DNA from 3 places in the Lactobacillus rizhaonensis genome. Region 1 is predicted to be linked to each of the others. Evidence: predicted binding sites of a transcription regulator. Region 1 holds the regulator's gene; each other region holds the start of a gene.
The links. Region 1 encodes Rex, which represses fermentation and respiration genes when NADH is low (regulators of the CRP and FNR family bind a similar motif). Its sites were predicted from a motif close to TTGTGAANTANTTCACAA; they were not measured.

Region 1 (11,107 bases):
CCAACACAATTTGTGAAGCAGTCTTTTTTCCAACGCCTGGAAAACGAGTTAAATATTTTACTTCACCCTGTTCAATTGCCTCTGCTAATGAATCACTATCTTCAGCCGCCATGATTGCCAAAGCAGACTTAGGGCCAATACCGCTTACACTTAAGAGCTTTAAAAACAGTCCCTTATCATCCTCAGTTTGAAAGCCATATAAAGTGATACCGGTATCCCGTACAATTTGTTCAATAAAAACTCGCGCCTTTTGTCCTTCTTGATAAGCATAAGGTGTGGGACTAAAAACTTTATAGCCAATTCCATTTACATCAACTACTACAAAATCAGGTTTTATTGTAACAATAATACCCTGAAAATATTCATACATATCTTATTTATTCCTCTTAAACATTTTGCGTAAATCACTTTGTCTAATGCGCACAATTACCAAATTCCCCTTAGCGTCATGATAAGGATCAGCAATTTGCCGCAGATCGGTCAAAATTGCACCACAATCAGCAACCGTCAATTTTTTACGCCCCGAAACTTCTCGTTGAGCTTGATCAGCCGCAATTCTTTTTATTAAATTTTGAGAATTGCTTTGAGCAACATTTAAAAACAGGTCTAAAATCTTACGAACAGATTGCTCAACATTTTGTTTCAGCCAAGTGGGATAAGATCTTAAAATAAAGGTATCCTGACCAAAATCTTCTAAAAAAATCCCAATTTTTCTGATGTCTGCCATTTTTTCTTTTATTTGTAAAAAATCCAGGTTACCAAATTCTAAAATTAAAGGACTGAGTAGCCCCTGTTGGCTAATTTTGGAGTTAGATAATTCCCGCATGATTTTTTGAAAAGAAAGCAATCTTCTTGCTGCAACTTGATCAATTAAGTATAGATCATCATTATTTGCAGCAATAATAAAAATACTGGTTTGTCCAACAAAACTTAATTCAGGTAGGCTGGCAGCCAACACTTCATCACCATTAGAAATAATCTCATTATTAGAGTTTTTACTAGTAAAGGGCGTTAAGCTACACTGCTTGACAACATTATCATCCCATGTCGCAGTTATGAGATAATGTTCATCGTCTCGCGGAGTATCCAAATTCACATACTGTGAATGCTGAATGTGCTTAATTTCTGCTGGAGGCTGTTCATTAATTTCATCCACTCCTGCATCTGGCCTTTTCGTTTCTACCACATTTTTATTTAAATTAAACTTAAGTTGATCAACCAGTGTATCTTCTTTAGTTGAATTTAAATTACTCAATGCATCAGATTTCACGTCATTTTTCAGAAGTACGCTGCTAATAGCACTGGTAATCAAGCGACTCAATTCTGTTTCTTTAGATAAGCGAGCCTCCCGCTTTGTGGGGTGAACGTTGACGTCAACTAATAAAGGATCTGTCTTTATTTTGATGACTGCAATAGGATAATGTCTGTCAGTAAGATTATTACCATAACCATCCAATACTGCACTTGCCAACTTAAAATTTCTAATATAACGCCCGTTGAGCAAAATGGAAATAAAATTACGAGTAGATCGTGTAAGTTCTGGCTTGGAAATTAAACCTCTCACTTCAAAATCATTGTCACTACCTTTAAAAGGCAGCATTCGTTCGGCAATATTGCGGCCATAAACACTTGATACCGTTTGGCGTAAATTATTATTACCAGCAGTTCTAAGCAGTATCTTTCCTTCATTCATTAAAGTGAACGCAATTTCGGGATATCCTAATGCAAGGCGATTAACAATATCTACTGTTTTCATAATTTCAGTCCTGGGACTGCGCAAATATTTTAATCGTGCCGGGGTATTATAGAACAAATCTTTGACAGTTATCTGAGTACCTTGTCTTGCTGCAGCATCTTCCTGCATTTTTTTAACACCAGCAGAAAATTCAGCACGCGTTCCTATTGCTCCAGAAGAATTAGTTAAAATTTCAACATGACTAACTGCAGCAATCGAGGCTAAAGCTTCTCCTCTAAAGCCTAAGGTATTGACATTAAACAAATCATGTTCACTTTTTATTTTGCTGGTAGCATGTCTGGTAAAAGCAAGATCAATCTGATCACTAGGAATTCCAGAGCCGTTATCTTGAACTACAATCTGTTTCAAACCAGCATCAATAAAGTCTATTCTAATCCTGCTACTACCTGCATCAATCGCATTCTCAATCAATTCTTTGACCACACTTGCCGGTCTTTCAATTACTTCTCCAGCAGCTATCTGGTTAGACAGATTAACTGAAAGCTCATGTATTTGTGCCATGATTAGTTTTCATCCTTTAAATCCTCTTGCCAATTTTCCACCAGCTGCATCACTTGCAACGGTGTTTGATCTGCCAAATAAAGATTGGAAATCTCATCTAGGATATCTTTTTCTTTGTCAGTTAATTCAGTTGCAGAATCTGACTCTACACCAGTTGGTTGTTCCTCATCCGGCTCATTACTTGTGCTAAATAAATCAAGTTGTGTTGCAGCCGGTCCCAAATTACTACCTTGAGCTTCAAGTCTTTTAAGCAACTTGGTAGCTTTGCGTAAAACTTTTCTAGGTAAACCAGCAAGTTGTGCAACATGGATGCCATAACTTTGATCTGCAGGTCCTGGTAAAATTTTGTGCAGAAAAATCAGCTTGCCATTTTCTTCGGTTGCTCCCACATGAATATTTTTTAAATGAGGTAAAGTCTGTTCCAAGGCTGTTAATTCGTGAAAGTGTGTAGCAAATAAAACTTTGGCTCCAACTTCATCATGTAAATATTGCACAATTGCACCGGCAAGGGCCATACCATCATAAGTGGCTGTCCCCCGACCAATTTCGTCGAATAAAACTAAGCTACGTTTAGTGGCATGTTGTAAAGCATCATTTGCTTCGGTCATTTCAACCATAAAGGTACTTTGACCAGAAATCAAATCATCAGCTGCTCCAATACGAGTAAAAATTTGATCAAAAATAGGCAAATCAGCACTATCGGCTGGTACAAATGATCCTATTTGAGCCATTACGACAATAAGAGCCATCTGCCTCATGTATGTACTTTTACCTGACATATTAGGACCCGTTATTAGAAAAATATTGGTATCTTCTGTTAACTTAACATCGTTAGGAATAAAGGATCCTGCTTTCATCACTTGTTCAACTACTGGGTGACGTCCTAATACTACCTTAACGTCTTGATTATTGGTATGAAAATGAGGTCTGCAATAATTATTATCTTCAGCTACCTGAGCAAAAGAGCAGAAGACATCAAGTTCAGCTACTTGTCCTGCTAACTTTTGTAAGGCTGGAATGTACTTCTTAACTTCCTCTCTTAATTTCACAAATAAATCATATTCCAAATCTGTTGATTTAGTTTGTGCTTCTAAAATAAGACTTTCATGTTCTTTAAGTTCTGGAGTGATATAACGCTCTGCATTTGTCAAAGTTTGCTTACGAGTATAACGGTCAAGCGGAACCTTACTCTTATTTGAATTTGTAACTTGAATATAGTAACCAAAGACCTTGTTATAACCAACTTTTAAATTATCAATACCCGTTTGAGCTCGTTCATTCTGCTCCATTTCAGTTAGCCACTTTTTACCATTATTCATAGCATCCCGATAACGATCTAATTGACTATCAACACCATCCTTGATTAATCCTCCTTCAGTTGTCAAAATTGGAGGCTGATCAACAATAGTAGCGGTAATCAATTTAGCAATTCCTTTTAAAGGATCAATTTGTCTGGCAAAATTTTGCATATTTTTATTTTCAGCCTTTTGCATTGCTGTCAAAATTGTTGGCACAGCATTAAGAGAATGAGCTAATTGTAATAATTCTCTGGCATTGACATTACCAAAAGCAATTCGTCCCGTTAAACGTTCTAAGTCATAAACTCCCTTAAGTGCATCATTAATATTTTCCCGGGTAAAGTACTCATCAATTAACGCCTGCACCATCTCTTGGCGTCTGTTTAACTGCTCAACGGATAATAATGGCCGAGCCAGCCATTGTTTTAACAATCGGCCACCCATTGCGGTATGCGTTTTATCAAGCACCCAAAAAAGTGAACCCATTTTCTTACCCGTTTTTGCTGATGCCGTCAACTCTAAATTATCCCGCACGGTATGAGACATTTGTAAATACTGATTGACTTCATAGCTTTTAGCGACCTGTAAATGGGCTAAGCTGCGACGCTGAGTTTGTAATAAATATCCCACTAGCTGTTTTACAGCAGCTTTTTCAGCGGAGTTTGTCAGATTCTGTTCAGCAAACGAAATCTCCGCATGCTTGCCAGTTAATGCAACAGGTTCTGATACGGTAATATTTGCTTTATGAAAAAAATCATTATCCTGATCATTTAAATGACCATTAAAAACAACTTCACGGGTACGCAAAGACAATAATTCGTTTGAAACAGCCGCAAAGCTCTTCAAATGGGTAGCATAAATCTCACCAGTCGATAAATCACTGTATGCTAGTCCAAAACAACTTTTAGTAGTCACAACTGATGTAAGATAATTCGATTCCTTGGCTTCACTTGGTTTATCATTCATCAAGGTTCCAGGAGTCACGAGTTGGATAATACCACGTTTAACCATTCCTTTGGCCTTTTTCGGATCTTCAAGTTGTTCGCATAAAGCCACCTTATAACCCTTTTCAACCAGTGTATCAACATAAGATTGAACCGCTACATGAGGTACTCCTGCCATAGGGACAGGGTTTTCTGCTTTGTTTGACCTGTGAGTCAAAGTTAATTCTAAAATTTGTGCACCTTTAACCGCATCGTCTTCAAATAATTCGTAAAAATCGCCAACCCGATAAAAAAGAAAAGCGTCGGGATACTGCTTTTTGATTTGGTGATATTGCTCCATCATCGGAGTCAGGTTTGTTTGCGCCATTATTCTCCTTCTTTTCTGCATTACTGTTATTATTATACGCTAAACTATTCATTAAAAGAAAAAAGACCGCAAGTAAAACGATCTCTTCTCACAATATGTTTTTTAGCTGCAATTATTACTTTCGCATATAAATAAATCCAAAATTTAGGCAATATGTCCTTCAATACTTTCCAAATCTTTCTTGCCATCCATCTTAACAATTGCACTAATGGCAGCTGTAATTCCCTTTACATCGTCTGCCAAACTCAGACAAGGAGTTTCTGGTTTAGCAACAACTTGTTCTGGTAGATACGGAATGTGCATAAAGCCAGCTTTTAAGTCATGAAATTCTTTATCAATCATATACTGCACTTGATACATAATGTGGTTGCAGACAAATGTACCCGCTGTTGTAGAGACTGAACTTGGAAGTCCAGCTTCCCGAATTGCACGCGCCATTGCTTTAACAGGAAGTTGCGTAAAATATGCATTTTGACCGTCTTCATGAATAGGAGTGGCAAGAGGCTGGTATCCTTTATTATCGGCAATGCGACTATCATCAAAATTAATAGCTACACGCTCAGGCGTTAGGCCGTAGCGACCACCAGCCTGTCCAATATTTAACACATAATCAGGTTTTTCTTTAAGAATAGCTGCATGAACCACGTCGGCACAATCACCGAAAACAGTTGGTATTTCCAGTTTTACGATTTGTGCTCCAGCAATTTCATTATCCAGTCGTTTAACTGCTTCAATTGCAGGATTAATTTTATCTTCACCAAATGGATCAAAACCTGTTACAAGAATTTTCATTATATTTCTCCTCACTATCTTAAAATGCCAAAAAGTACATTAGAATAATTTGAATGAGCAACATGCTAATTGCGATCGGAAATTGTTGCTTAATTACACCTAATTGATCTTTCATTTCCATAAGAGCAACAGGCAAAGTATTAAAATTAGCTGCCATTGGTGTTAGTAATGTACCACAATAGCCCGAAGTCATTCCTAAAGCTGCAACTACAACGGGTGAACCACCTTGTGCTACAACAAATGGGATGCCAATCCCAGCAGTAATAACTGCAAAAGCCGCAAACGCATTACCCATAATGGCAGTAAACAATGCCATGGCAACGCAATAAAGTGTAACTCCTAACAAATGATTTCCAATAGGAAAAAGGCCGGAAATAGCTTTAGCAGTCACTTGCCCAACACCAGAAGCTGTAAACACCACACCAAGAGTTGCAAGCAACTGTGGTAGGATTCCAGCAGACCCCACAGAGCGGACCATTCTCTGAGTATCCTCATATACAACTTTGACATTTGCTTTAGTCAGAATCTGTGCGCAAATAAGTGAAACAATCGCTGCTACACCTATACCTACTTGACCACCCAGATCAGTAAATTGGGCTATTAACAAAGCTAAAACTGCTAACAAGATACTTGGCAAAAAGATCCAGTTACCAATGCGTTTAACAGTTTGTTGAGCAACTTTCTCGTCTAAATCCCTGATGTGCCCTACGCGAACCTGTTTAAATAGAGATAACAAGGCAATAATTATAATAATTGCACCGTTAATTGTATTCGACAGCCATTGCCCGCAGCAAAATAATATTGCAAACAATAACCAGAATAGCCCTGTACCCCAGCGCACGGGATTTGATTGATCACGCCAGGATTCAATAGCTGCAGCCAAGAAAAATAGCCCAATTAAGATATAGAATGCTAGTAAAATATTATTGATTAAAGTATCCATTATTTCCCCTACTTTTCTTGTTGATTTAGTAATTTTTGGTCAAACACATGATTGTAAAGTACACATAAAATATAACTGATGATTGCAACTGGAAAAGTATATAAAACTATACCACTAGGATCCACCGGATGACCCAAAGATTTCATAGTACTTGCAATCAGTAAAACGCTTGAAGAGGCCACAAATAAATTTTGTGCAAAGAAATTACCAAAATTCTCTGTTGCAGCCGCCCTGCCTTTAATTTGGTCAACTTCCAAAGCAGTCAATTTGCTATTAATTTTACCAGCTGCTTGCGCCATAGGATTAATCAGAGGAGCAATGAATTGTACGTGTCCTTGCAGAGATATACCAAAGGCGCCTGCAATTTCTCGAATTGCTAAATAAATATCAAAAATGCGACCTGGTGTCAGCTTCTTCATTTTTTTAATCAAATTAACAGCCGCCTGCTTTAAACCATGTCTTTCCAAAATGCCAATTGTTGGTAAAGTCAGAAAAAACAAGGAAACCATTCGGTTATCCATAAATCCTTTGCCCAAAATCGTCAAAAACGAGACAAAATCTATTCCTGAAACTAACGCTGTCACTAAAGCAGCAATAATAACCACGGCTATGGTATCAAGTCCTAGCGCAAAGCCAATTACTATCACTACGATACCTAGTAAACTTAAATATTCCACTAATATTCCTTCCTAATGTAAAGGCAGTATTTAAATATTAAATTCTGATAACTTGTATATTAAACAAAAAATCCTACCAGCAAGCCCCACAGGATTGCTAGTAGGATTTATTAATTAACTAATAAAAACTAAATTACATCATACCTGGATTGCCAGCACCTGCATTTGGATCAGCGGCAGGTTTTTCTTCTGGTATTTCGGCAACAACGGCTTCAGTAGTCAACAGCAAAGCAGCAATAGAAGCAGCATTTTGTAAAGCAGTACGGGTTACCTTAGTTGGGTCGATAATTCCGGCTTCAACCATGTTTTCCCATTTACCGTTAGCTGCATTGTAACCAACTTCGTTTTCTTGACCTTCAAGTTTATTCAAGATAACTGAACCATCTTCACCAGCATTTTCAGCAATTTGACGAACTGGGGCAGTCAAAGCTTCTAAGACAATATTAATACCTGTTTGTTCATCAGCATTGTCACCTTTAAGGTCTTTAACAGCATCCTTAACATCTACTAAAGCAGTACCACCACCAGCGACGTAGCCTTCATCAACAGCAGCGCGAGTTGAGTTCAATGCGTCCTCAATACGGTATCTGCGTTCTTTTAATTCAGTTTCAGTAGCAGCACCAACATGAATAACAGCGACACCACCAGTTAATTTAGCCAGGCGCTCTTGTAATTTCTTCTTATCAAAGTCAGAAGTGGTTTCTGCAATTTGCTTTCTAATTGAATCTTCACGATCTTTAATTGCTTCATCTGAACCAGAACCATCAACAATAGTAGTTGAGTCCTTAGTTACAGTAATGCGACGAGCTTGACCTAATTGGTCAATCTTAGTGTCCTTTAATTCAAGACCTAAGTCCTCAGTAATAACTGTACCACCAGTTAAAGCAGCAATATCTTGTAATTGTTCTTTACGACGATCACCAAAACCAGGAGCTTTAACAGCAACGACATTGAATGTACCACGAATCTTGTTCAAAACTAATGTTGGCAAAGCTTCACCAGAAACATCATCGGCAATAATTAAAAGTGATTTACCTTGTTGAACAATTTCTTGTAACAATGGCAAGATGTCTTGAATGTTAGAAATCTTCTTATCAGTAATTAAGATATATGGATTGTCAAGATCAGCTTCCATCTTGTCATTATCAGTTACCATGTATTGTGAAAGGTAGCCACGGTCAAATTGCATACCTTCAACTACAGATAATTCAGTTTCGATACCACGTGAGTCTTCAATAGTGATAACACCATCATTACCAACTTTTTCCATTGCATCAGCAATTAGATCACCAACTTCTTTTGAAGCTGAAGAAACTGAAGCAACTTGAGCAATTTGGTCTTTTGAAGAAACAGTATGACTAATCTTGTGTAATTCATTTACTACAGCTTTTGTAGCTTTTTCAATACCGCGACGAACACCAACAGGGTTAGCACCGGCAGTAACGTTCTTCATACCCTCACGAATAATTGCTTGGGTTAAAACAACAGCAGTAGTAGTACCATCACCGGCAATATCATTTGTCTTTTGTGCTGCTTCTGCAACTAACTTAGCACCCATATTTTCGTAGTGGTCTTTTAATTCGATCGCTTTGGCGATTGTCACACCGTCGTTAGTAATATCTGGATTACCGTATGATTGCTCCAAAACAACGTTTCTACCCTTAGGACCAATTGTAGCCTTAACAGTATCGGCTAATTTGTCAACGCCCTTTAACAGGGAACGTCTTGCTTTTTCTGAAAATTTAATTTCTTTTGCCATATTTTTATACGCTCCTTAATTACTTAACAATTGCTAAAATATCTTTTTCGTGAAGGACTAAATATTTTTGACCATCGTATTTAACATCTGTACCAGAATACTTGTCGTATAAAACAACGTCGCCTTCCTTAACAGACATAGGTATCTTGTTACCATTTTCAGCAAAGCTACCTTCACCAACAGCAACTACTTCACCTTCTGTCGGCTTTTGTTTAGCATTAGAAGCCAGGACGATTCCGCCTACAGTCTTTTCTTCTTCTTCTTTAACTTTTACGATCACGCGATCACCAATTGGTTGTAACACGTTTGTCCCTCCTAAAATTAAATTTTAATCTCTTTTATGTGCCATTAGCACTCCTATTTGCCAAGTGCTAACTTACATTTATGATAATAACCCCTTTTATGAAAAAATGCAAGAAAAAATTAGCACTTTGAGTAAAAAAGTGCTAATTTGCTTTTTAAAACTATTTTTTCTTGTCTGAATCAAGAAAGTAAATAAGTGTCTGCAACTCAGTAGCCAAATCAACGTTTTGAATTCTAATGCCACTTGGTGCAGATAAACGAATTGGGGTAAAATTCATGATCCCCTTAATACCAGCCTCTACCATATCATCAGCAGTTTTTTGAGCAGCCACAGATGGAACGGTTAAAATTGCAATAGAAATCTGTTGGTCACTAAGCTGCTTTTTGAGTTCGCTCATATCATAGACAGGCACACCGCTTAGAATTCTGCCGGTAATTTTCTCATCAATATCAAAAGCACAAGAAATGCGAATATTATTTGAGCGTTTAAAATTGTAATTTAATAAAGCATGACCTAAGTTACCTACACCAACCAAAGCAACATTTGTTAGAGTGTCTTGGTTTAAAATCTTTTTAAAAAAAGAAAGTAAACTTTTAACATCGTAGCCATAACCCCTTTTACCCAAAGCGCCAAAATAAGAAAAATCACGTCTGATTGATGCACTATCTACCTGGACAGCTTCAGACAACTCAGTTGAGGAAACTTTTTCTTTGCCAGCCTCATTTAATATAATAAGATAACGGTAATATAACGGCAACCTTTTAGCCGTTGCCGTTGGTATTTTGATTTTTTCCATTTAAAAAGCCTCCAACTTAATTAAGTATATGTAATTCGTTCTTGTGAATTTCTCAGCAATCAATTCTATTTTACCTATAAATTTACGCCATTTGCAAACATTTTTTTCACAATCTTTTAAATTTTAGCATAATAGTAACAGGCTTGATAATAGGAATTAGTATTTTTATTTATTTAAGCATAAAAAGGCTTTATTTTTGCACTTTTTCTTTCATATATCTGTCAAACTCTCACACAAGAAATTCAATACGTATGCTAAAATGGTTTTTAGGTGAAAAATTATGATAATTGCACAAGGACACGATTTAGAAAAACAATTCGGTGCCAACACATTATTTAAAAATGTCAATTTTTCAATTGACGCAAATGCCAGAATTGGTCTGATTGGACCTAACGGGATTGGTAAAACAACCCTGCTTAAAATTATGACTGGCGAGGAAGAAGCCACACATGGTGACTTCACAATTAATAAAAACATAGATGTCGGCTACATTGCTCAGGAAAATAGTCTAAATGAAAGTAAAACGATTTGGGAAGAAATGCTCAGCGTTTTTACTTCCTTAATTAATATGAGTAAAAAAATCACAAGTTTACAGCAAGACATTGCTGCTAACCCTAAAAGAAGAGATTTGTTAAAACAGTATGATCAACTGCAATTCAACTTTGAGCAGCAAGGAGGGTATACCTATCAGGCTGATATCAAAAGTATTTTGAATGGCTTTAGCTTTCCTGAAGAAACTTGGTCCAAAAAGATCGCAAGTCTTTCCGGAGGAGAAAAAACAAGACTCTCATTTGTTAAATTGCTACTGCGCAAACCTGCTCTACTGTTACTTGATGAACCTACCAACTACCTTGATTTAGACACTTTGGACTGGCTGGAAAGTTATCTAAAAAACTATTCTGGTGCTATTTTAGTTGTTTCCCACGATCAGTATTTTTTAGATAATTTAGCCACACAGATTTTTGAATTG
Region 2 (11,107 bases), on a different contig from region 1:
CTGTGAAGCGCCACTGGTTGCAGCTTGCACAAGCCATGGAAAATGCAATTGCAATTTGTTGGTAAACCAGGAGCCGCTACCTTGAACTTTATACCAGCAGTCTACTAGCCACATCAAGCCTAAGTAAATTCTCAAAGGTACAGTCCATAAGACATTGCCATACCGATTAAGATTACCGCGCCATAAAGTTGGGCGCTTAATTCTGAACCATTCATCCATAATATAATGGAAGAGATAGTGACCGGAATAGATTTCCATGAAGTAAATCATGTCTACTATGTCTTTCATTAAGATGGCGAAAAAGCCGCTCAGATGAAAAGTATTAACAAGAGAGGCCACACCCCAGGCAGGCCCTAAAGAAACCATAAATCCTGAATAAGTCCCTTTAAATTTGACAGGTTCACCGCCGTTAATCTGACTCAAAATATTTCTTAAAGCACACTTACCAGCAGATTCAGCTCCCTGAACCACTTGCGGTTCACCACGGCCGCTGCCGTTAGCATCATAAAGAGCAACGTCTCCTATGACGTAAACATGTGGATCAGTTGGAATTTGGGAATATTCATTAACTATAATTCTGCCAGCTCTGCCAGTCTCAAAACCAAAGTTTTTAGCAGTATCAACAGCTTTAACACCAGCAGTCCAAATTAAAGTTCTGGTTGGATATGTTGAACCATCTTTAAGATCAATATAATTTTCATGAACACCAACAACACCGGTATTGACTTTAATTTCCACACCTTGTTTTAAGAGATATTTTTCTGCCTTATCAGCATCAGAGCGATCAAGCATATTCATAACAGTTGGGGCCATTTCCATCATAGTTATCTTGATGTCGTCTTTTTGCAAGTTATATTTCTTAGCTAAATCACCACGCCAAGAATTTAATTCACCAGCCATTTCAGTACCAGTAAAACCTGTACCAACAACGACAAAGTTAAGATACTGTGCCCGCTTTTCAGGATCGCGTTCTTTGGAACCTAAATGAACCATCATATCAATGTGGTCACGTAGTCGCTCTGCATCATCCAGATTGCCCAAAACAAAGCCATTTTCTTTAACACCAGGAGTATTAAAGTCATTAGGCTGCGAACCAATAGCTAATATGACATAATCATAGGGATAACTGCCATTATCGCCAATAACTTTTTTGGCAGATTGATCAATTTTGGTAACATTGTCAGTTACAACATCAACATTTTTTCTCCGTGAGAATAAACGTTGCAGATCATATTTTAAACTTTTGGCTTCTACCCTGTTAGCCGCAACTTCATGAAGTGAAGTCATCATAGTCATATAAGGATTTTTATCAATCAGCGTGATTTTGATATCATGCCGCTTTTTTAATTTCTTGGCAAGATGCTTAGTCGTGTAAAGACCACCATAGCCGCCGCCAATAACTACAATATTTGTTTCAGCCACTTTTAACACTCCTTAATGCGAAAATACTAGTTATATTATATTATACTAGTGTTTTGGATTATGGTAAAGTGGTCACTTTCACAAACTAAGTTAGTAATATTATGCCTATACGCTTTAATTGCTATCATTATAAGTTTACGCTTTCATATTTTGTGGTTGCACAAAGTAGAGCTCTATCTTATAATTATAGTAAGTGAACATGTACACAATGTTATAAATCTTTATTATCACTGAGGGAGATATTATGAAAAAGAATAATTTAATATATAGTACTGCTATTCTGGCACTCTCTACACTTTTATTAAGTGCTTGTTCAACAACAGCTAAGAAAAGTTCTTCAAACGATTCTAAGCCAAAGGTAAGTAAAGTTGAGAAAAAGAAAACTCCTAAGCAGGTTGCTGGTGGCAAACTGCAAGACGGTGTTTACAAATTAGTAGAAGACAACTATTTCAACGGTTACCGTGTTAAAGTATCTATGACCGTTAAAAATGGTAAAGTTACTGATACCAGTTACGATAATGTAGACAAGAGTGGCAAGTCCAAGGCTAAGGATGCTAAATACGAATCACAAATGAAGAAGTATTCTCAAGCAAAGATTGGTCCTAAGGAATACATCTCACAACTACAAAAATCATTTGCCGCAAATGGTGCTAATTCTAGCGCTATTCAAGTTGTTTCTGGAGCCACCAGTTCCAGCACCACTTTAAAGAATTATGTCAACCAGCTGACTCAGGCTGCACAAAAAGGTGATACAGCTACCATTCACATCAATAACAATAAGAAGATGAAAGATGGTACGTATAAACTGGCTGAAAAGAACTATAGTCATGGTTATCGCCAAGTTTTAACTATGGTAGTTAAAAACGGTAAAATTAGTGACTTTACTTACGACCAAGTAAACAACAAGGGCGTTTCCAAGACCAAAAATGCTTCTTATGAAAAGCAAATGAAGAAGGTTAACAAGATTGGTCCTAAAGAATACATTCCAAAATTACAAAAGGAATTCATCAAAGCTAAAGGCAACACCGAAAAAGTACAAGCTGTTTCCGGTGCAACGGAGTCTTCCTACTCATTTATTGCTTATGCTGAACAACTAATTAATGCCGCTCAAAAAGGTAAAAGTGGAACTATCAAAGTTGACAATATCGTTTACCAGGAATAAAAATATAATTAGTTAATCACAAAAAGAGTGACATTTAGCCGCTCTTTTTTATTAGGAGAAATAAATTATATGAAGAAGCAAACAAACAAGTTTTTGCTGATACTTGCATTACTAATTACAAGCTTCAGCCTGACGGCTTGCTCAACTCAAAGTAAAGACACAACGCCAGCAAAAACCGCTGTTACCACTACCCCTACCTCAGATACTCAATTTTTAATGGGAACAGTTTGCACCATTAAGATTTACAATAAAAACCAACAAAAAGCATTAAAAGCAGGTTTCAAGCGCATTAAGCAGTTAGCCACTGAAACTACTGTTAATCAAAAAGGTAGTGAAATAGACAAAATTAATAAATACGCTGGCATTAGGCCTGTAAAAGTTACTCCAACCATTTATCGTATGTGTAAAGATGCTTACTACTATAGTGAAATTTCCGCTGGTACGTTCGACTTAACAATCGGACCAATTACGAGTTTATGGCGAATTGGCTTTCCCGATGCCCATAAACCTAAAGCAAGCACAATCAAAAAACGGCTGCCACTAATTAATTATCATAATGTGGTTTTTAATGATCAGAAACAAACTGTTTTTCTTAAGAAAAAGAACATGATGCTTGATTTAGGCGGTATGGCTAAAGGATTTATTTCTGATGAGGTCATGAAAGTTTTGCAAAAAAACGGTGTGACCAGTGCAATTATCGATTTAGGTGGTAATATTTACGTTCTGGGAAATTCTCCTACAAATAATAGTAACTGGACGGTGGGAATTCAGGATCCCAGCGCTGCGCGTGGTGATGCCATCGGCTCTTTACCGCAAAAGAATGCAACTGCAGTAACATCAGGTATTTATGAACGATATCTCAAAGTCGGTAATAAAGTTTATAGCCACTTAATGGATCCTAAAACGGGTTATCCTTGTCAAAATAACTTGTTAAGTGTCACAATTATTGCCAAACGGTCGACCACTGGTGATGGCCTTTCAACTGCTGTATTTAATCGCGGATTAAAAAAAGGCTACGACTATGTGGAGCATAAGCCTGGTGTAGAAGCAATATTTATCACTAAAAAGAAAAAAGTATATATTACTTCCGGCTTAAAAAATAAATTCAAATTGTTTTCAGGCAATGGTTACCGACTTGCAAAACTTAAAAACTAGTAATTAACTTTTCTATGTTAAATGATGTTCTGAAAGGAAAATTTAATGGAAGCTAAAAAGAAGTACAGTCACTTTACAATAACTGATTTTTTTGAACTGGTGCGGCTTAATACCAAGTTAAACAGTTTAATGCCGTATTTATTAGGAATACTGTTTGCTTATTTTTATTTTCATACTTTTAATTGGCAGAATTCTTTAATATATTTAATTGCTCAAGGAGCAATCGCTTTATTTGTTACAGGCTTTAACAATGTCCAAGATTATCGCTTAGCCAAAAGTCGAGACTATCAAAAAGAACATAATTTAATCGGTAAGCGTAATTTATCTCCAGCAACTGCAATGGTAGTTATGCTTAGCCTGCTTTTAATTGCAGCGATCTTAGGCATTTGGCTAACTGTCCGAACCAATCTTTTTATTTTACTAATCGGTGCTCCCGGACTTTTTGTAGCTGTATTTTACACGTATGGTCCAGTCCCTTTTTCAAGAGTGCCATTGGGAGAAATTCTTGCCGGTTTATTCGAAGGGCTGGGAATTATGTTTTTAGCTGCTTACATTAATTCCCCGGTAAGTCAATTAGCCTATTTAAACTTTGAGTGGCCTCAATTTATTGTTGGGGGCAATTTAGCCAACCTCTTATTAATTTTTTGGGTAGCTTTACCACAAGCTTTCTTTAACGCAGCAACAATGCTTGCGGACAATACCTGCGATTTGAAACAAGATTTGGCTAATGGCCGTCACACCTTACCTTCTTACATTGGAGTTCAGAATTCCTTAAACTTGTTTAGTTTTTTAACCCTGGCTCCATTTGCAATAGTCGCTATCAGTGTTATATTTCGCCTTTTACCAATTTGGCAACTATTAATTTTTGTAACTTTACCTAAGTTATACAAAAACGTTCAAGCATTCAGACAAAAGCAGACCAAGGATATGGCTTTTTGGGTTGATGAAGATAATATCAAACACAGAGTGCCCACAACTTTTGACTTGGCTCCGCAAAATTTGTTTTGGTTTCAATTAATGCAAGTCTTTGGGCTGATTTTGGGCATTATCTTTCATTAATTAAAGACAATAGAAAAGCACGCTAAGGAGCGCGCTTTTTTATTGTCTAAATTTTTTAAAATTCAGCTTTGTGATATCTCCGAACTGTTAGCAGATAAATAACAAAATAAACTAGTAACATTAGTACTATTGGCAGCCAAACTTTATAATATGCTGTTGGCAAAACCTGATCAAAAAATTTTAAGCCAAACAAAACATCTAAGACGCCAAATGTTGCAGGAATAAAGAACAAAAGTCCTGTTTTGCTCTGCCATGCACTTTGAGCCAGCCTCTCATTCGCTAACTTCTGTTCTCTTTTAGTAGCTTTTACTACTATCATCAAAACGATAATCAGGCTTACGCCAAACACAAATGCCACTGAATAGCCCAATATCTTCATTTCTTTACTCATCCCCAAAATCAGCTGATAAGTAGCCGCCTTAGAGTTGCTATAGAGGTGACTATAAGCAAGATTACTTTGAGCCCGTTTATGTTCAATTTTTAGTAAAAATGGCCAATCTCTATCAAAACTGTTTAGCTGCACCAAAGTCAGATATTTAGTTTTACCTTTAACCTTATTTAATTCTGCAGTTGAACAAAGTGCAATTGTTTTATCTTTTTGACTGCTATTAGGAACGAGTTCGCGGAAACTTTCACCTGCTAGAGAATTTTTATTCAATTGATCTAACTTGATAGCTTTGACTTGAAAATTGCTTCTGCCGGTATTTTTGACATACTTAATTGGATTATCTGCCAGTTCATTACGAACAAAATAAAAGTGCCCTTTTGCTTCTTTATAATGGTAAGTTTGCTGCTTTTTAATTTTTAGTTGAGCAACATCGTTTTTAATATTAGCGGTGTTGCTGACAATTACCCCATCATAATATATGCCCCTTTTAATAACTTGGGGAAAAGCATTAAAGTCATGACTTAAAGCGAGAGCGCCCATAGTCAAAGCGAAGAGTAGTGAAATGATAGTAAAAACGCTGGCATAATGGTGAAGCTCCAGCTGCGTTTTTCCTTTAGTTAAATTAATTTTGGCAAACCAATTTGCAGGCACCAAGCTTAATAACGAGTGGCAAAGCAAATAAGTACCTGACACAATTGTGATAAATGCTGGCAATACGGTGTTAACCAGGCTTTGGCTAGGTAGATTTAGTATAAAGTAGCCTGCAACTACTGCCGTTAACCCTAAAACCACTTCAATTATTTTTAGCCCTGAATGTTTTTGAAAAATTGCAGGTGTATCTTCTTTTTCAGCTAAACTGCTTAAAGTGGATCTGGTTATCCTCAAAGTTACTACTATGCCGCCAACAATTATTAGAACCGCCAGTAACATAACGACTTGTATGCCCGAATTGATCCGCAAAAAACTAATAATGACGTTAAAATTCGGCATATCTGGTTTTATCAAACCGCTAAACAACTTAATAATTAAGGACGCTAGATCCAAGCCCAAAATAATGCCGGCGATTATCATCAGACTGCTAATAATGAGGGTCGCACAAAGTTCTACAAGTCCAATTCGCATGTTCTTTAATCTTTCCATCAAGATCACCAAACTTTCTGGTTAGCTCCTTCAAGTAGACCACCTTTTGAATTAATTATAGTTAGCGCTACCAACTTTAAAATGAGCTAGCCAATATTTTGAACGTTTCTTAACTTTTTGTTTTTATTTATTGAAAAGAAACCCCAAAATTATGCAACTTTGGGGACTTAGCACAATCAAATAAAATCTTTTTAAGTTTATTTATTTGCAATTAAAAGTTTTTCTAAATCTTTACCGTATTCAGACATACCAGCTAATTTAATACTTTCAATTATTTTCGTCGCCGTATCTATATATTTCTTATCATGTTCATAATGATTTAATATGCTTCATTTGCCATTCTACTTATTTCCAATTTTTGTTGATGGAGAGTTTTATCACTTTGATTCAATTTACCAAAAAAATCAATTAGTGAAATTTGGTTAGAATGTAACAAGTCTATTAAATCTTCTGTAGAAATTCGATTTAAGTTTTTCTCTACTTTCGCATAGAATGAAGGACTTATTATATCTTTTGCCCACTGCTTCTTTGTCTTTCTTTGACTTATCCGATAATCTTTTAGCAACTCCTCAATTGTCATTTTATTTCCCCTAATTTTAAGCTATCAAATATGACATTCCACTCTTTCTCATTAAAACCAAAATATGCTAAACATATCGTTAAGTTATGAAGAAAGTTAAAAAATAAGCAGTAGTCCAATTGACTTTGCTTATTTTTTGTCGCGAAATGTTGCGTAAATTTCTGCAGCTTTAGGAGATACTAGTCCAATTTTAGGATGAACTTCAAAATCCAGTCTTTTTATAATTATTTTTTTGTAAGTACAATTTTTTCATATAGAGTAACTGTTAACAAATAATAGCCTAAATAGAGAACAATAAAAATAGTAAATGGAATCCAAATATTATGGTAAGGTGCCTTCAGCAACGATCGAAACAGTTGTAACCCACACAAAACATCGACTATACCTAAAATAGCAGGCATAGTAAACAAAGTACCAATTTCTTTTCTGATTGAACTACGCAATAATCGTGGCCTAGCACCAATTTCATGCAACATCTGGTAGCGAACCTTGTCACTGGCAGCACCACTCAAAACTTTAAACATCAAAGTAGAAGCCAGCATGGTCAAAAAAGCTAAGCCTAAGAAAAAGCCCATAAATTCAAACGCACTAGTAAAGCCGAGCACATTACTATAATAGTATGGCTTTGAATTAAGGTAAGTATCTTTGTAGTTACGATTTTCCCTCAATTGCTGCTTTTGAATTTGATTGATCACTGGAAAATCGTGGACAAAGTCCTTGACATTAATGTAGCTGACAAATTTTTTCTGACCACCAATAGTCTGCCACCTTTTTGGTGAAACTAGATGTATCTTCTTAGGAAGACCATTAGGCACCATCTGACTGAAAATACTGTTTTCCGTAGTTTGCGGTTTATCCAGTTTAGCAGTAGCCAGCGTTTTTACTTTATAAGTGGGGGAATTGTTTTGATTGTCATGAAAATAAACTGCTACTTCTTTCAGCGGCTGCTTGTTAAATTCCGCTTGGTTAAAGTAGAGATGCATCCCCTTTTCTTTGTAATGATATGTTTGCTTATTAGTAATAGTTAACTTGGCTTCTGCTTTTTTAACTACTGGCGTCTGACTGATAATTGTAGCATCATAATAAATGCCTTTTTGCGCTTCATCCTTCATGGAACCAAAATTAAGTCCCACGGTAATTGCACCAAGAGCCAAGGCAAAAAGGATTGAAATCGTAGTTAATACCTTGGTGTAACTTTGCAAACGAAATTTCAATTGACCCAGAGTAAATTCATTAATACCACGATATGAAAAAGATTTTTTATTAAGTAGAAAGTTAATAATAGCCGTGAAGACGCCATTAAAGACAAAGAAAGAACCAACAATAATTGTTACTAACGCGGTGGGAATAAGAAGATAAATATAGTTAGTAGGTAAAGTCATTACATAGTAACCGACAGCCAGCAAAAGCACACCGCAAACTGCTTCAATTCCCCGTAAAACTGGATGATGATTTAGATTAATTGGAGTTTGATCCTCATGTAACAGGTCGATTACAGGGGTACGAATAAGCTTGCGCATATTGCCCAGTGCACCCAAGAGAAAGATAATAACAAAGAAAATCAATGTTCCTATTATGGCACTCGGCAATATTGCCTTATAGTGAGTAATTTCCAGCCCTAACTTACCTACCAGCAATTTGGTAACTACTGTTGTCAGACCTAAACCCAATGTTATTCCCAACAACACAGCCAAGAAACCAGTTAACAGAGTTTCACAAAAAATGAGTAAGCCAATACGGGTGCTTTTGGCCCCAAGCATCATATACATACCATAATCATGTTTACGCATGCTCAGCAAAAATGAATTGGCATAAACAAGATAAACCGATGTAATGATCACAAGCAGAATAATACCAAAGGTAAAAATATAATTCAGGTATGCTTCTCTACCATAAACATCTTTACTAATAAACACTGGGTTAGTAGCAATTGATAAAAACATGTAGAAAATCATGCTGGCAACAATCAAGCCGGAAAACAATACCAGATAATCTTTTAGCCTATTCTTAATACCCGTCACGGACAGTTTCCAAATCATTACTGCTCCTTTTCTTTTACTAAAAACAAACTTGTATTAATTCCTGCGCCAATTTTATTCATGTGCGAGCACGATTTTTTCATATAATTTCACCGTTAATAAGTAATAAATGAGATAAAGAACGATAAAAATCGTAAAAGGAATCCACAAGTTCTGGTAGGGGTGTGGTAAGAGTAGTTTAAATAATCTTAAGCCAAAGAGAACATCGATCACGCCCAACACACCGGGCAAAAGAAACAGAACCCCTATCTCATTTCTAATGGATTGGCGCAATATTTTCACCCTTGTGCCAATTTCAAATAGCATTTGGTAACGCACCTTGTCACTAGCTGCTCCACTTAAAACCTTGAACATTAAGGTTGAAGCCAGCATGGTTAGGAAGGCAAAACCTAAAAAGAAGCCCATAAATTCAAAACCGCTGCTGAAATTCTTGATTAACTGGTAACTGCCAGCCTTACTGGAGGTATAAATATTCGCATAAGCGGGATTTTCTTTTAATTGCTGTTTTTGCAATTTCAAGATGGTAAAGTAATCTTGATCAAAGTTTTTCACATTTACGAAGCTGACAAACTTCTTTTGGCCCGATTTTGCCGCCCATTTTTCAGGTGAAACCAAGCGAATAATTTTAGCGATACCATTAGGAACCATAGCGCCAAAAGCGTTGTTAGCGTATGTTGCTGGCACATCTAATTTTTTAATAGGCAAGTCGATCGTCTTGTAGGCAGGCTGGCCATTTTTCATATAAAACTTAACGTTTTTAACTGGATTATTAGTAAATTCACTGCGATTAAAGTATAAATACTTGCCTTGTTCCTTATAATGAAAAGTTTGCTGACGGGTGATGGTCAGTTTATTTTCAGCCTGCGTTACTTTGGGTGAGTCACTGATAATAGTAGTGTCATAATAGAAATTGCCTTTAAGCTGCTCATTGAGGGTGCTGAAATTAAGTCCCACAGTGATAGCTCCAAGCGCCAAGGCAAAAAGCAGTGAAACCACGGTTAAAATCCGCGTATAATCATGCAGCCGAAACTTCAATTGGCCTAAGGTAAAAATCCGAATGCCATGATAAGAAAAGCTTCTGCGGTTAAGTAAGAACCCAATCAGCGCACTGAAAAAGGCATTAAATGTGAAATATGAGCCGGCAACTATCGTTACCAGTGCTGCTGGAATAATGAATAAAATAGCGCCACCGGGAAGACCCAAAATAAAGTAGCCTGCAGCTAAAAGCACTAGTCCCAGCGTTCCTTGAATCCAGTGCAAGACTGGCTGACGCTTGTATGCGACCGGCTTTTGATCATCGCGCAATAGTTCAATTACCGGTGTTCTAGTTAATTTGCGGACATTTTTTAAAGCGCCAAATAAGAAAATCAAAATGAAGAAAATGATTGTCCAGATAACAGCATTAGGCAAAACAACAGCAAAATGCTTCACGGTCAAATCCAAGCGCGAAATCAGGAGCTGAGATACAATGGCAGTCAGACCAAAGCCTAGCAAAATACCCACTATTGTGGCCAAAATACCAGTTATCAGAGTTTCCAAAAAAATTAGTGCACCGATTTTAGTGCTTTTAGCTCCCAGCATCATGTACATGCCATAATCGTGTTTGCGCATGCTCAATAAAAAAGAATTAGCATAAACCAGATAAATAGCAGTAATAATTACCAGCAAGACAATACCAAAGCCAAAGGTGAACCGAACATAATTACTTGGTGCTGCAATATCATTTTTAATAAAAGTGGGATTAATAGTGATTGTGAGGAACATGTAAAAAATCATGCTGGCAACAACCAAGCCGGAAAACAAAACCGCGTAATCTTTAAAACGACTTTTGATTCCAGTTAAGGACAACTTCCAAATCATTTTTGTTCTCCTTATTCATCAGTGTCTAAGTGATCAATTAGTAGATGGTAAAATTCTTGTCTGGACTGCCCCTTTTTTAACATTTGCTCGCCAATCTTGCCATCTTTAATAAATAAAATGCGACTGGCAAAGCTGGCAGCAAACGGGTCATGGGTAACCATGAGAGTAGTAATATCATCGTTTTGATTCAAATCTGCCATAGTAAAGAGCAATTCACGGGCACTTTTAGAATCCAAGGCCCCCGTCGGCTCGTCTGCAAGTAGGATTGCCGGTTCATGCACTAAGGCCCTAGCTGCTGCTAC
Region 3 (11,107 bases), on a different contig from region 1:
TTTAACGATATAATCAGCTCCTTTAAGTATTTGTTTATCTCCAATTCCCACTGCAAACTGCTGCGCAGCTTTAATTGCCGCAACACCGGCAGCCGCATCTTCAAAGCTAATCACTTCATCATTATGCAGCTTTAGCAACTGCTGTGCTTTTTGATAAATTTCCGGATCCGGCTTACCACGTTTCAGCAAAGCGGGATTAACAATTTGATCAAACTGATCAGCAATACCTAGCTTACTTAAGATTTTAGGGGCATTTTTAGAAGCAGAAGCAATACACATTTTCAAACCTGCTTTTTTGGCATCTGCTAATAATTCTGTAATTCCGGGCAAAATATCAGCTGGCGTCATAGTTTCAACCTGCTCTAAAAACTTTTCATTTTTTTCTGCCGCAAATTCTTCTTTTTGAGCTTTAGAGTACTTATTTTCCTGCTTGCCATATTTCAGAATCAAATCAAGAGAGTCCATCCGTGATATTCCCCGTAGAGAATCTAACTGCGCACTGGTCAACTTAATACCCAGTTCTTGAGCTAAATTATTCCACGCTGTCAGGTGAAATTTAGCTGAATCAGTCAGGACACCATCTAAATCAAAAATCAGGCCTTTAAGCAATTTTGTTCACCCTCTTTTAAAGTAACCTTTTGCTCTTTAACTAAAATCGTTAGTTCCTTTCCGCTAATTAACGTAATACACGTCTCCTGCTGCGTCACTTCTACCTTAATTAAGCGTCCACGATAATTAATTTTAAAACTATAACCGGTCCAATTGTCTGGCACAAAAGGATTAAATCTTAATTGATTATGACCATACCGCATGCCGGCAAATCCCTGGACTATTGCCAGCCATGAGCCGCTCATTGAAGTAATGTGCAGGCCGTCATCCGTATCATTATTGTAGTTATCGAGATCTAGGCGGGCCGTGCGTTCATAAAATTCTACTGACTGCTTTTTACGCCCTAATTCCGCGGCCAAAATTGAATGAATACAGGCGGAAAGGGAACTTTCATGTACCGTCAACGGCTCATAAAATGCAAAGTTACGCTCTTTTTGTTCTTTGGTAAACCTGTCATCCAAATAATAAATACCGTGTAATACGTCGGCTTGCTTTATGAAAGGTGACCGTAAAATTTTATCCCAAGACCAATGCTGATTTATTGGTCTTTGGTCAAGCGGAATTTCTGTAGCTGGTCTAATGTCTTTATCCAAGAAGTCATCTTGCTGCAAGAAAATGCCGCGTTCTTTATCTTCAGGCAAATAAATATTGTCAATAATGTCTTGCCATTTTGCCTGTTCTTCTTTAGTTACGTTTAAACGCTCTTGGGCAGTCTTATCCGCAAGCGGCAGTCTCTCTAATGTATATTGCAGTACCCATTGCGCCATAATATTGGTGAACCAATTATTATTAACGTTATTGTCGTATTCATCAGGTCCTGTTACTCCGTGGATAACATATTTATGCCGCCACTTGGAATAATGGACTCGATCAGCCCAAAATCTGGCAGTGCCTACTAGGACATCCATGCCCTCGTTCTTAACGTATGATTCGTCTCCCGTATAACTAGTATACCGTTTGATTGCAAATGGAATATCCTCATTACGGTGTATTTCTTCAAAAGTAATTTCCCACTCGTTATGGCATTCAATTCCGTTAAAGGTTACCATCGGGAAAAGTGCTCCGGCCAAGCCCTGCTGCCTAGCATTATAATAGGCACCATCAAGTTGATCATGTCTGTATTGTAATAATGCCCGCGTGACATTCGGCTTAGTGATACAAAGATACATCGGAAAGATGAAAGCCTCTGTGTCCCAATATGTAGCTCCACCGTACTTTTCACCAGTAAAGCCTTTAGGACCGATATTAAGTCTCTTGTCTTCACCATAATACGTCATGAATAACTGTAAAATGTTAAAGCGAATACCTTGTTGCGCTTCATCATTGCCGGTAATAACTACATCACTTTTAGTCCAACGATCCTGCCAAACTGCAGTATGATCGGCCAAATTTTCTGCAAAGCTTTTTGACTGCAATTGTTGCATCAACTCATCTGCACGATCACTTTGCTTTTCAGGTGCTACATCACGACTGGTAATTACGATCACATCTTTTTCTAAAGTGTAACTTTCACCAGCATTTAGAGTAACTGCCAGTTTTTCGCTTAACTTTGCAGTTGCAGTTTTAACAGCGCCCTCAACAACATGATTATTATTTCTTAGGCCTGCTTTTAACAAAACCGTAAACTGAGGCACATCGTAAGGATTAGGCTTGGTTATCACTTGAATGGAACGCTTTTCAGCATTCTCATTACAGCTAAGCCAAAAATGTTCATTATAGTTACTATCTTCATTAGTAACTGTGCCGTCAAGCGTTGAATTAAACTCAATTTGTGCCTGACCTGCAAGTACAGTAGCCTTAACAGTAATTAAAGCTGCTTCTTTTAGCTTGATATGTAAAAAACGCTGAAATTCAAACTTAACTTTAGTATCCGCACCTTCATAAATAAAACTGCGGGTAAGCAAGCCTTGGTGCATATCTAATTCAAAATAAAAGTCTTTAAATTTAATCTTGGCTAAGTCAATTTTTTCATTATTAACTGTAATACCAATTCCAATAAAGCTGGGGGCATTAATGGTTTTGCCAAAATATTTAGGATAGCCGTTTTTCCACCAGCCTACTCGCGTTTTATCAGGAAACCAGACACCTGCTAAATATGTACCCTGCAGTTGATCTCCAGAATATCCTTCTTCAAAATTACCGCGCATCCCCATATAGTCATTGCCAATCGCAGTAATGCTTTCCTGCAGCCTTTTATCCACCGGGGAAAACTTATGCGTAGCAACTTTCCATGGGTCAACCTCAAAAATTCGTTTCATTTACTTTCTCTCCCTCTTTGGTGAGGTTTTTTGTTTACGCTTTCATTATTCGCAAAAATGGAGTATTTGACAATAGCAAAATCGCTGTTAACGGTATCAGAATCATGTTTAAAAAAAGTCTGGGAAGAAATAATTTCTCTCAGACTCTTTAAAATTAATTTGCAAGTTCAATGACAAACCCGTGCTCAGCAAGTTGTCCATCTGCAAAATTCTGACTCAGTACCACCTGGCCGTTTGTGGCAACGGCAATCTTATCAGGTGTTGTATTAAAAAGAGCAGTGATCTTTTCTGCACCAATTCGCTTAACTTGGATTAAGCCGGTAGACGTAACACTTAGACTGATTGTGCCATTACCTATAGTAGCAGCATGGTTATTTCTAAAAGCAATCAGCTTTTGCACTTCATCCCAAAAAGGCGTGCCCTTTTTTTGCCAGTCCATTGGTTTGCGGCAATCGGGATCTTCTCCTCCCGTCATTCCCATTTCAGTACCGTAATAAATGCACGGACTGCCAGTCTGCATGAACATAAAAGTCAGAGTTTGCAAAGCCAGCGCTTTATTTTCACCTGCAAGCGTCAGTAAACGGGCGGTATCATGAGAATCAAGCATATTCATCATTGCCTGATTCGTGCAGTCGCGGTACATCATTAATTGATCAGTCAGAGCCTCAACCAGTTCCTGAGCCGTTTTTGTTTTGTGTAAAAAATGCTCCTCAATCTGCAAAGTATACGGGTAATTCATTACTGCAGAAAACTCGTCACCGTTGAGCCAAGGACGTGCACTATGCCAAATTTCACCTACGATATAAAAGTTAGGCTTAATTGCAGTAACCGCATCATGAAATTTTCGCCAAAAATGATGGTCTACTTCGTTAGCAACATCCAGCCTCCAAGCATCAATATCAAAATATTTTACCCAGTAAGTTGCAATTTCCAACAGAAAATCTTGGACTGCAGGATTCGCAGTATTCAATTTGGGCATTTGCCCTTCAAAAGCAAAGGTATCATAGTTTGGACCGCCTGCCTCAGGTCCTTGATATGGTTTAACTGGAAAATGATTAATATGAAACCAGGATGCAAACCTTGACTTAGCACCATTTTCTACTACATCCTGCCACTGCATTGATTGTCCGCCTAAATGGTTAAAGACAGCGTCCAGCATTACTTTCATTCCCCTTTTATGAGCTTCACTCACAAACTTGGCAAACAAATCCTTGTCACCAAAATCAGGGTCAATCTGCAGATAGTCTATCGTGTCATACTTATGATTGGAACTGGCTTTAAAAACTGGACACAAGTATAATCCGTTAACGCCTAACTCCTTTAAATAGTCTAGATGGTCAATAATACCCTGTAAGTCGCCCCCGTAAAAGTCTTCTCGTCCGGGATGATCTTGCGGATCCCACGGTTTTGTGCCTTGAGGATCATTATTTTTATCACCATTTGCGAAACGCTCAGGGAAAATCTGATACCAGACAGTATTTTTAACCCAGTCAGGGGTTTTGGTTTGATCAATTTCATGCAAGTAAGGTAATTTGAAGTAGCTGCTGTCAGCTGCTAAATTTGCTGCAGTAAAATCTTTGATCCCGCGGTCTCCAACAATTTTATGGCTGTTATCCTGGCCAATGACTTCAAAAGTATATTTAAGACGGCGATAAGGAGCATTCAAAGTTGCTACCCAATAATCAGTTACCTGCCCTTGTCCCGCTTTAGTCATGGCCATGGTTTTATCAGTCTTGGTATCAAGATAATTATCAGTATAATGAACTATTACTTTTTTAACATCATTTTTGGCACTGTGGAACCTAATCCGCACGTGATGCTGACTAATGACAAAACAGTCTTCGCTTTCTGTTCTATGTTTCAGGGCTGCTAATTGCATTTTTTCCTCCATTATTTACTTAAAACTACACCAGAATACGGCATCAAAATCAATTCATTCTTATTCAAATAATGCTGTCCGGCAGTTAACATGACTTTCCTATATTCACTAGGTACTTTAATTTTTAATTTTTGACTACTTAGTGAAACAGCCACGATTGCACTATCATTTGCTAAATCCCGCTGGTATACGTAGCTGTCATTAGCAGTTGCTAACAAGTAAAAACTACCTGATTGAAACAAAGCAGTTTTTTTCAAACTAATCAATTGTTTATAGAAGTTAAACATACTGTCAGGATCATCCAGTTCAGCCTGAACATTAGCGTCATTTTGACTTTGACCTTTAAGCCATGGTCTCACTTTTGAAAAACCATAATTTGGCTTTTTAGCCGTCCAGGGTATCGGCCCTCTCGCCGGCATTTTGTGCGCTTGACTGACCATTTTCAATGCTTCTGCTTTTGTTAAACCCCAATCTGCAGCTTTCGTGATAAAGCGTTCTACCTCTTGATCATTAAACTCTTCTTCAGCAGTAAAAAGCAGGTTTTTTAAGCCCAATTCTTCGCCATAATAGATAATGGGGATTCCTCGTTGCAAATACATCAGCATTGCTAAGCTGCGTGCCTGTGTTTCAGTCTGCGCTATTCTGGTAGCGAGTCGCGGCATGTCGTGATTGCTCCAATATAATGTAGGTTGAGAAACCTGCGCCAGAGTTTGCTGCCAAATAACCTGCGTCTTTTTAAAAGCATCCCAGTCAAGTCCTTTAGGCTGAAAATCTGCAGGCAAATTAGGATCAATGTGACGCTGATCATCCTTAAAATAACGAAAAGTAACAACACTGTCTAAAAGGTGGTGGTCTTTTGCCGTATAGTCCGCTGCTAAGTTAACATTAGCGCTGGCAGCTTCCCCTAAAAGCAAAGCTTCAGGATAATCCTTTTTTATTTGCTCACAAAATGGACGCAGCCATTTCTGAACTTGGGGCAAATTAGCAAAAAAGGGTTCAGCAACTATCGTTTGGTCATCTTCATTTGCTATTTTCTTTACCGGAAAACTTTGCCGTAAATCTGCCTTGGCAATATGAATAAAAGCGTCAAGGCGCAAGCCATCTATTCCTTGAGCCAGCCAAAATTCCGCAATTTTGAGCATTTCTTGTCTTACTTTGGGATTACGCCAGTTTAAATCAGGCATATGCTTGTCAAACAAATGGAAATAAAATTGGCCCGTACCTGCCGGATCCGGCTCCCAAACGCTGCCACCGAAAAAGCTGCCCCAGTTATTCGGACGCTGATTATTTGCACCTGCAAAAATATAGTAGTCGCGGTATTGACTATGAGGATCACTTTTGGCCTTTTGAAACCATTCATTTTGATCAGAAGTATGGTTTAAAACAAAATCTAAAAGCACATGAATTCCTACTTGGTGACAAGCAGCAATTAGAGCTTTCATGTCTGCCATCGTTCCCATTCGTGGATCGATTTTAAAGTAATCTGCCACATCATAGCCGTTATCAACTTGCGGGGAAACAAAAACAGGATTTAGCCAAATAGTATTAATACCCAGCTGTTGTAAATATGGTAATCTCTGCCTAATTCCATTTAAATCACCAATACCATCATCATTACTGTCTTGAAAAGACTTGGGATAAATTTGGTAAATTATTGCATGCTCATACCAGTGCGTCATAAATTTATACCTCCACTTAAAGTTTAGCGGAGAAGCCTGGTGAGAGGCAATGGTAATAGCAATGTTACCGCTATCAAAAAAATACTTATTAGTTCAACATAAATTAGTGTAGTGCGTTATATTCAGGCATATTTTTCTTCAAAAAACTATTGCATTTTTATGTGTACAGGTTCACAATAATCTTGAAATCGCTAACAAGTAAGGAGGATTTTTTTATGAAAATAAAAGCTGCTGTTGTTAATAAAATGGGCGATCCGTTTGAGATCGAAGACAATATTGATTTGCACGAAGTAGGACCAACTGACTTGCAAATTCATATGGTAGCAAGCGGAATCTGCCACTCAGATGAAGCCTTGCGCAAAGGTGATTCAAGTGTTGGCTACCCGGTAATTCTAGGACATGAGGGTTCTGGTATTGTTGAAAAAGTTGGTGACCAGGTTAAAAACTTCAATGTAGGCGATCACGTAATTTTATCTTTCTACGCTGATGGTATTTGTGATAATTGTTTAAAGGGTATCCCTACCCAATGCCGTCATTATAGTGACTATAATCTTTCTGGCGTCCGCGCAGATGGTGATGATCATTTCCAAAAAGACGGTCACAGAATTTGTGATATGTTTAACCAATCATCATTCACTACCACTACTGTGGTTGATCAGAGAAACGCGGTAAAAATTGATGATAGCATCGACTTGCGCAAAGTTGGCCCTCTTGGCTGTGGCTACGTTACCGGTTCCGGTACTGTCTTCAACACTCTTAAAGCTAGACCAGGCGATACCATTGCTGTCTTTGGTACTGGCGCAGTAGGATTAGCTGCAATGATGGCCGGCGTAATTAGTGGCTGCACCAAAGTAATAGCAGTTGATGTTGTTCCAGAGCGGCTTGAATTAGCTAAAGAATTAGGTGCCACACATACAATCAACAGCAAAGAAGAAGACCCAGTTGCCAAGATCAAGGAATTAACTGGCGGATATGGTGTTGACTGGACAGTTGATACTACTGGTGTTTCTGGCGTTATTAAAAATGCTGTCGATGCCTTGGCACAGGGTGGCACTTGCGCAGCAATTGCCGTAACAGCTCAGAATTTGACCATTTCTACTTGGAACGATCTTTGTGTAGATGATAGAAAAGTAGTTGGCGTTAACATGGGTGACGCCATTCCACAAGTTGACATACCAAGATTACTTGAGTTTTATCAATTAGGAAAGTTTCCGTTTGATAAGACTGAAAAATTTTATCAATTTGAAGATATTAATCAGGCTAATGCTGATTCAGTTTCTGGTAAAACAATCAAGCCTGTTTTGATTATCGATCCTGATTACAAACCTGAATAATAAAGAAAACAATCTAGTTTTTCCCAGAAAATGTGACCCCCAAATTTAGGACAAATTTGGGGGTCATATTATTTTTAAATAATTAATGCCAAAACTTTTTTAATTGTTTTGGCATTTTTTGTGAGTTCAATTATATCGTTTCAATTCTCACTGACTAGCCTTTGTGATAGCAGTTTTAACCATTAAAAAAGCACATAGTAATCGGCCTGATATTCGATTATTACGTGTATTTTTATTTGTACTTAATATTTACCTGGTTGATTCTCTTTTAACTAAGGAAGGCTTAATTAGTGCCTCTCCTTGAGGTGACCCTTTTTGATCAATTTTGCGTAAGAGCATGTTGGCCAAGAGTTCACCCATTTTAAAAATCGGCTGTTTAACGGTAGTTAACTTCAAGTTGGAAACCTGATCCAGAAAAACGCCATCGTACCCAATCACACCAAAATCAGCCGGAACTTTAGCCTTTTCATCCTGCAATTGTCTGACCACTCCTGTAGCAATGCGATCGCTGGCACAGATAAAACAAGTATCTTTAGGAAACTTGTGGAAATTATTTTTGATTACTTCTTGCGCAGCGTGACTGTGATTGGCAATACGATAGATTTGAGGGACCTTTTTATGCTTCTGTAATGTATTAACGTAACCCGTTTCACGCGAATACTCAAATGGCTCTCTGACATCAATGCCAATGAAAATAACGTTTTGGTATAACCGCGAAAGTGCATATTTTGTCGCCAATTCTCCACCATACTGATTATTATTGTCCACATAATCATAGCCATGATGATTTTCGCCAAATAAAATAAAGGGTTTTTTAAGGCTGTCAAATAAAGCATAATCACTGGAGCGGGCGCCAGTAATCAGGTAGCCGTCAAAGTTGCCATCTTCTATTTTATTTCTGTCTGTAACTAGCTGGATGGCATATTGCTTTTTTGATAACCCACGTGCAATGCCAAATAACAGGTTCATATAATATGGCTCTGTCGTATCAACATCCTCTAGCGTGACAAATTTAACCACATTTGTACGCTTATTTACCAAAGCCTGGGCAACATAATTAGGATGATAATCAAGTTCATCCATCGCCTGCTCAACCAATTTACGCAATTCCTCTGTTACCTGTTCGGGATGATTAATTACACGAGAAACTGTCATCTTTGAAACATTAGCCTTTTTAGCAACATCAAGCAAGGTTACCATTACGATCCGCCTCTAATCTAAGTACATTCGTTTTAGCTGAGCCAAGTCATCATCATTAAAGCCCAATACTTTTTTAAAAAAGGTAGGAAAACCGCCCCAACCGCCACGAACAGTTTCCGTAATGCCACGAATTGCTATGCCTTCGCCTTTGGTGACGTTCATTTTGGAAACCATTTGCGTAATTTCATCATTACTTGGTAATTGCCGTGAAACTGCAAAATCATAAAGTTCATTGGTTAACAAATAATCACGAGCAATAGTATCATCGTCTACGCCTAATGCCATTAAGATCAAGGCAGATACCATTCCCGTTCTATCCTTACCTGCACTGCAATGGTAAACTAGTGCTTCATCTTCTGGCAATTCCAACAGTTCCGCAAAAACGCGGGCAAACATTTCCTGGCTGTGGGAACTTAGCAGAGTTTGTTGATAAATCCGACCAATAAAATTATTATGCATATCTGGAATATGATGCAAAAAGCGGTAGATTGAGCGGTTATTTTGCACATCATTAATATTGTCAGAATATACCGGCAAATCAATATATTTCACATCGGGCCATGACATATCAGGTGAAGAGGACTTTTCATATTCAGAACGCAAGTCACAATCGACAGTGACGCGTAACTTAGCTAATTTAACCTGATCCCTTGCTGTTAAAGAGCTGAGTGAATCTGAACGATAAATTTTATTCCATTTAACTGTCTGACCAGTTACGCTTTGATAGCCACCAACATCGCGAAAGTTCATCGGACTATCTAATGCAATTATTCGATCATGTGCCACTTTGTTGTCCTCCTTTTATTATAATTACTCACCGTGTGCAAAGACTTGGGTGGCCTTCACGGCTTTTTTCCAACCCTGATACAAATGTTCCTTTTCGCTTTCAGGCATCTTAGGTTCAAAAGTTTTACCTACTACAAAAATATCCCTTAATTCATTAACATTTTGCCAATAACCTACGGCTAAGCCTGCTAAGAAAGCCACACCCATTGAAGTAGTTTCCAATATTTTAGCACGTTCAATTTTTATACCTAAGATGTCAGATTGGAATTGCAGCAAATAATCATTATTTGAAGCACCGCCATCAACGCGCAAAGCAGGAATTTTAATGCCCGAATCAACTTGCATCGTATCAACTACATCTCGCGTTTGATAAGCCAGCGACTGCAGTGTGGCCTTGATAAAATCTTTGTCATTTGTTCCACGTGTAATACCAAAAACGGAACCGCGAGCTTCGGAGTCCCAGTACGGTGCCCCTAAGCCAGTAAATGCCGGTACAACATAAACTTCATTTTCAGACTTTGATAGCCTGGCTCCCTTCTCCGAATCCGCTGCTGTTTTAATCATTTTGAGCGAATCACGCAACCACTGAATAGCGCTGCCGGAAACAAAAATAGAACCCTCTAAAGCATATGAAATTTTGCCATTTAAACCATACGCAATAGTAGTCAATAAATTATTGTCAGATTCTGTTGGTTGTTCTCCAGTATTCATCACGATAAAGGAGCCGGTGCCATAAGTGTTTTTAACCATGCCCTTTTTCAAAGCTAACTGACCGAACAAAGCCGCCTGCTGATCACCGGCAATACCGGCAATGGGTACTCGCCCGCCAAAAAATGTATAAGATTTGGTGTAGCCGTAAATTTCAGAATTGGACTTTACCTCCGGCAACATTACTTTAGGAATATTAAGCAGCTTTAAAATGTCATCATCCCAAGTTAAATCGTGAATATTGAAAAGCATCGTTCTTGAGGCGTTAGTATAATCAGTCACATGAACTTCACCATCGGTTAAGTTCCACAAAAGCCAGCTGTCAATTGTGCCGAAAAGCAGCTCGCCATTTTCGGCCTTTTCTTGTGCCCCATCGACATGATCCAGAATCCAGCGAATTTTAGTGGCACTAAAATAAGGGTCAATTATCAGTCCCGTCTTTTTGTGGATCAGATTACTATAACCATCTTTTTTCAGCTTTTCCGCTAAGTCGGTCGTCTGCCGTGATTGCCATACAATTGCATTATAAATTGGCTTGCCGGTTTTTTTATCCCAAATTACCGTTGTTTCACGCTGATTGGTAATACCTATACCTACTATTTGCTGTGGCCGGACTCCAGAATTAATGATTGCATTGGCAATTGTTGTTTGCAC

Region 2: a site for Rex is predicted at 1,614-1,631, ahead of pplA (extracellular electron transfer flavoprotein PplA). Genes of this name have one in related genera too.
Region 3: a site for Rex is predicted at 6,585-6,602, ahead of AAA915_RS07590 (NAD(P)-dependent alcohol dehydrogenase). Genes of this name have one in related genera too.

The regions. Positions count from the first base shown of each region.
Region 1 covers NZ_BTTV01000003.1:245,223-256,329, reverse strand. Annotated here, with positions in the region: gene ruvA (Holliday junction branch migration protein RuvA) at 1-370, opposite strand, end outside; gene mutL (DNA mismatch repair endonuclease MutL) at 374-2,257, opposite strand; gene mutS (DNA mismatch repair protein MutS) at 2,260-4,842, opposite strand; gene pcp (pyroglutamyl-peptidase I) at 5,011-5,658, opposite strand; gene AAA915_RS05840 (DUF979 domain-containing protein) at 5,678-6,601, opposite strand; gene AAA915_RS05835 (DUF969 domain-containing protein) at 6,610-7,278, opposite strand; gene groL (chaperonin GroEL) at 7,412-9,037, opposite strand; gene groES (co-chaperone GroES) at 9,057-9,341, opposite strand; gene AAA915_RS05820 (redox-sensing transcriptional repressor Rex) at 9,502-10,137, opposite strand; gene abc-f (ribosomal protection-like ABC-F family protein) at 10,418-11,107, shown strand, end outside.
Region 2 covers NZ_BTTV01000002.1:147,284-158,390, reverse strand. Annotated here, with positions in the region: gene AAA915_RS04010 (FAD-dependent oxidoreductase) at 1-1,422, opposite strand, end outside; gene pplA (extracellular electron transfer flavoprotein PplA) at 1,667-2,584, shown strand; gene AAA915_RS04000 (FAD:protein FMN transferase) at 2,654-3,739, shown strand; gene AAA915_RS03995 (UbiA family prenyltransferase) at 3,785-4,798, shown strand; gene AAA915_RS03990 (hypothetical protein) at 4,854-6,326, opposite strand; gene AAA915_RS03985 (hypothetical protein) at 6,646-6,906, opposite strand; gene AAA915_RS03980 (FtsX-like permease family protein) at 7,131-8,945, opposite strand; gene AAA915_RS03975 (FtsX-like permease family protein) at 9,000-10,805, opposite strand; gene AAA915_RS03970 (ABC transporter ATP-binding protein) at 10,817-11,107, opposite strand, start outside.
Region 3 covers NZ_BTTV01000006.1:11,709-22,815, forward strand. Annotated here, with positions in the region: gene pgmB (beta-phosphoglucomutase) at 1-609, opposite strand, end outside; gene AAA915_RS07575 (glycoside hydrolase family 65 protein) at 594-2,867, opposite strand; gene AAA915_RS07580 (glycoside hydrolase family 13 protein) at 3,022-4,746, opposite strand; gene AAA915_RS07585 (alpha-glucosidase) at 4,758-6,425, opposite strand; gene AAA915_RS07590 (NAD(P)-dependent alcohol dehydrogenase) at 6,641-7,759, shown strand; gene AAA915_RS07595 (LacI family DNA-binding transcriptional regulator) at 8,009-8,959, opposite strand; gene AAA915_RS07600 (tyrosine-protein phosphatase) at 8,972-9,745, opposite strand; gene glpK (glycerol kinase GlpK) at 9,770-11,107, opposite strand, start outside.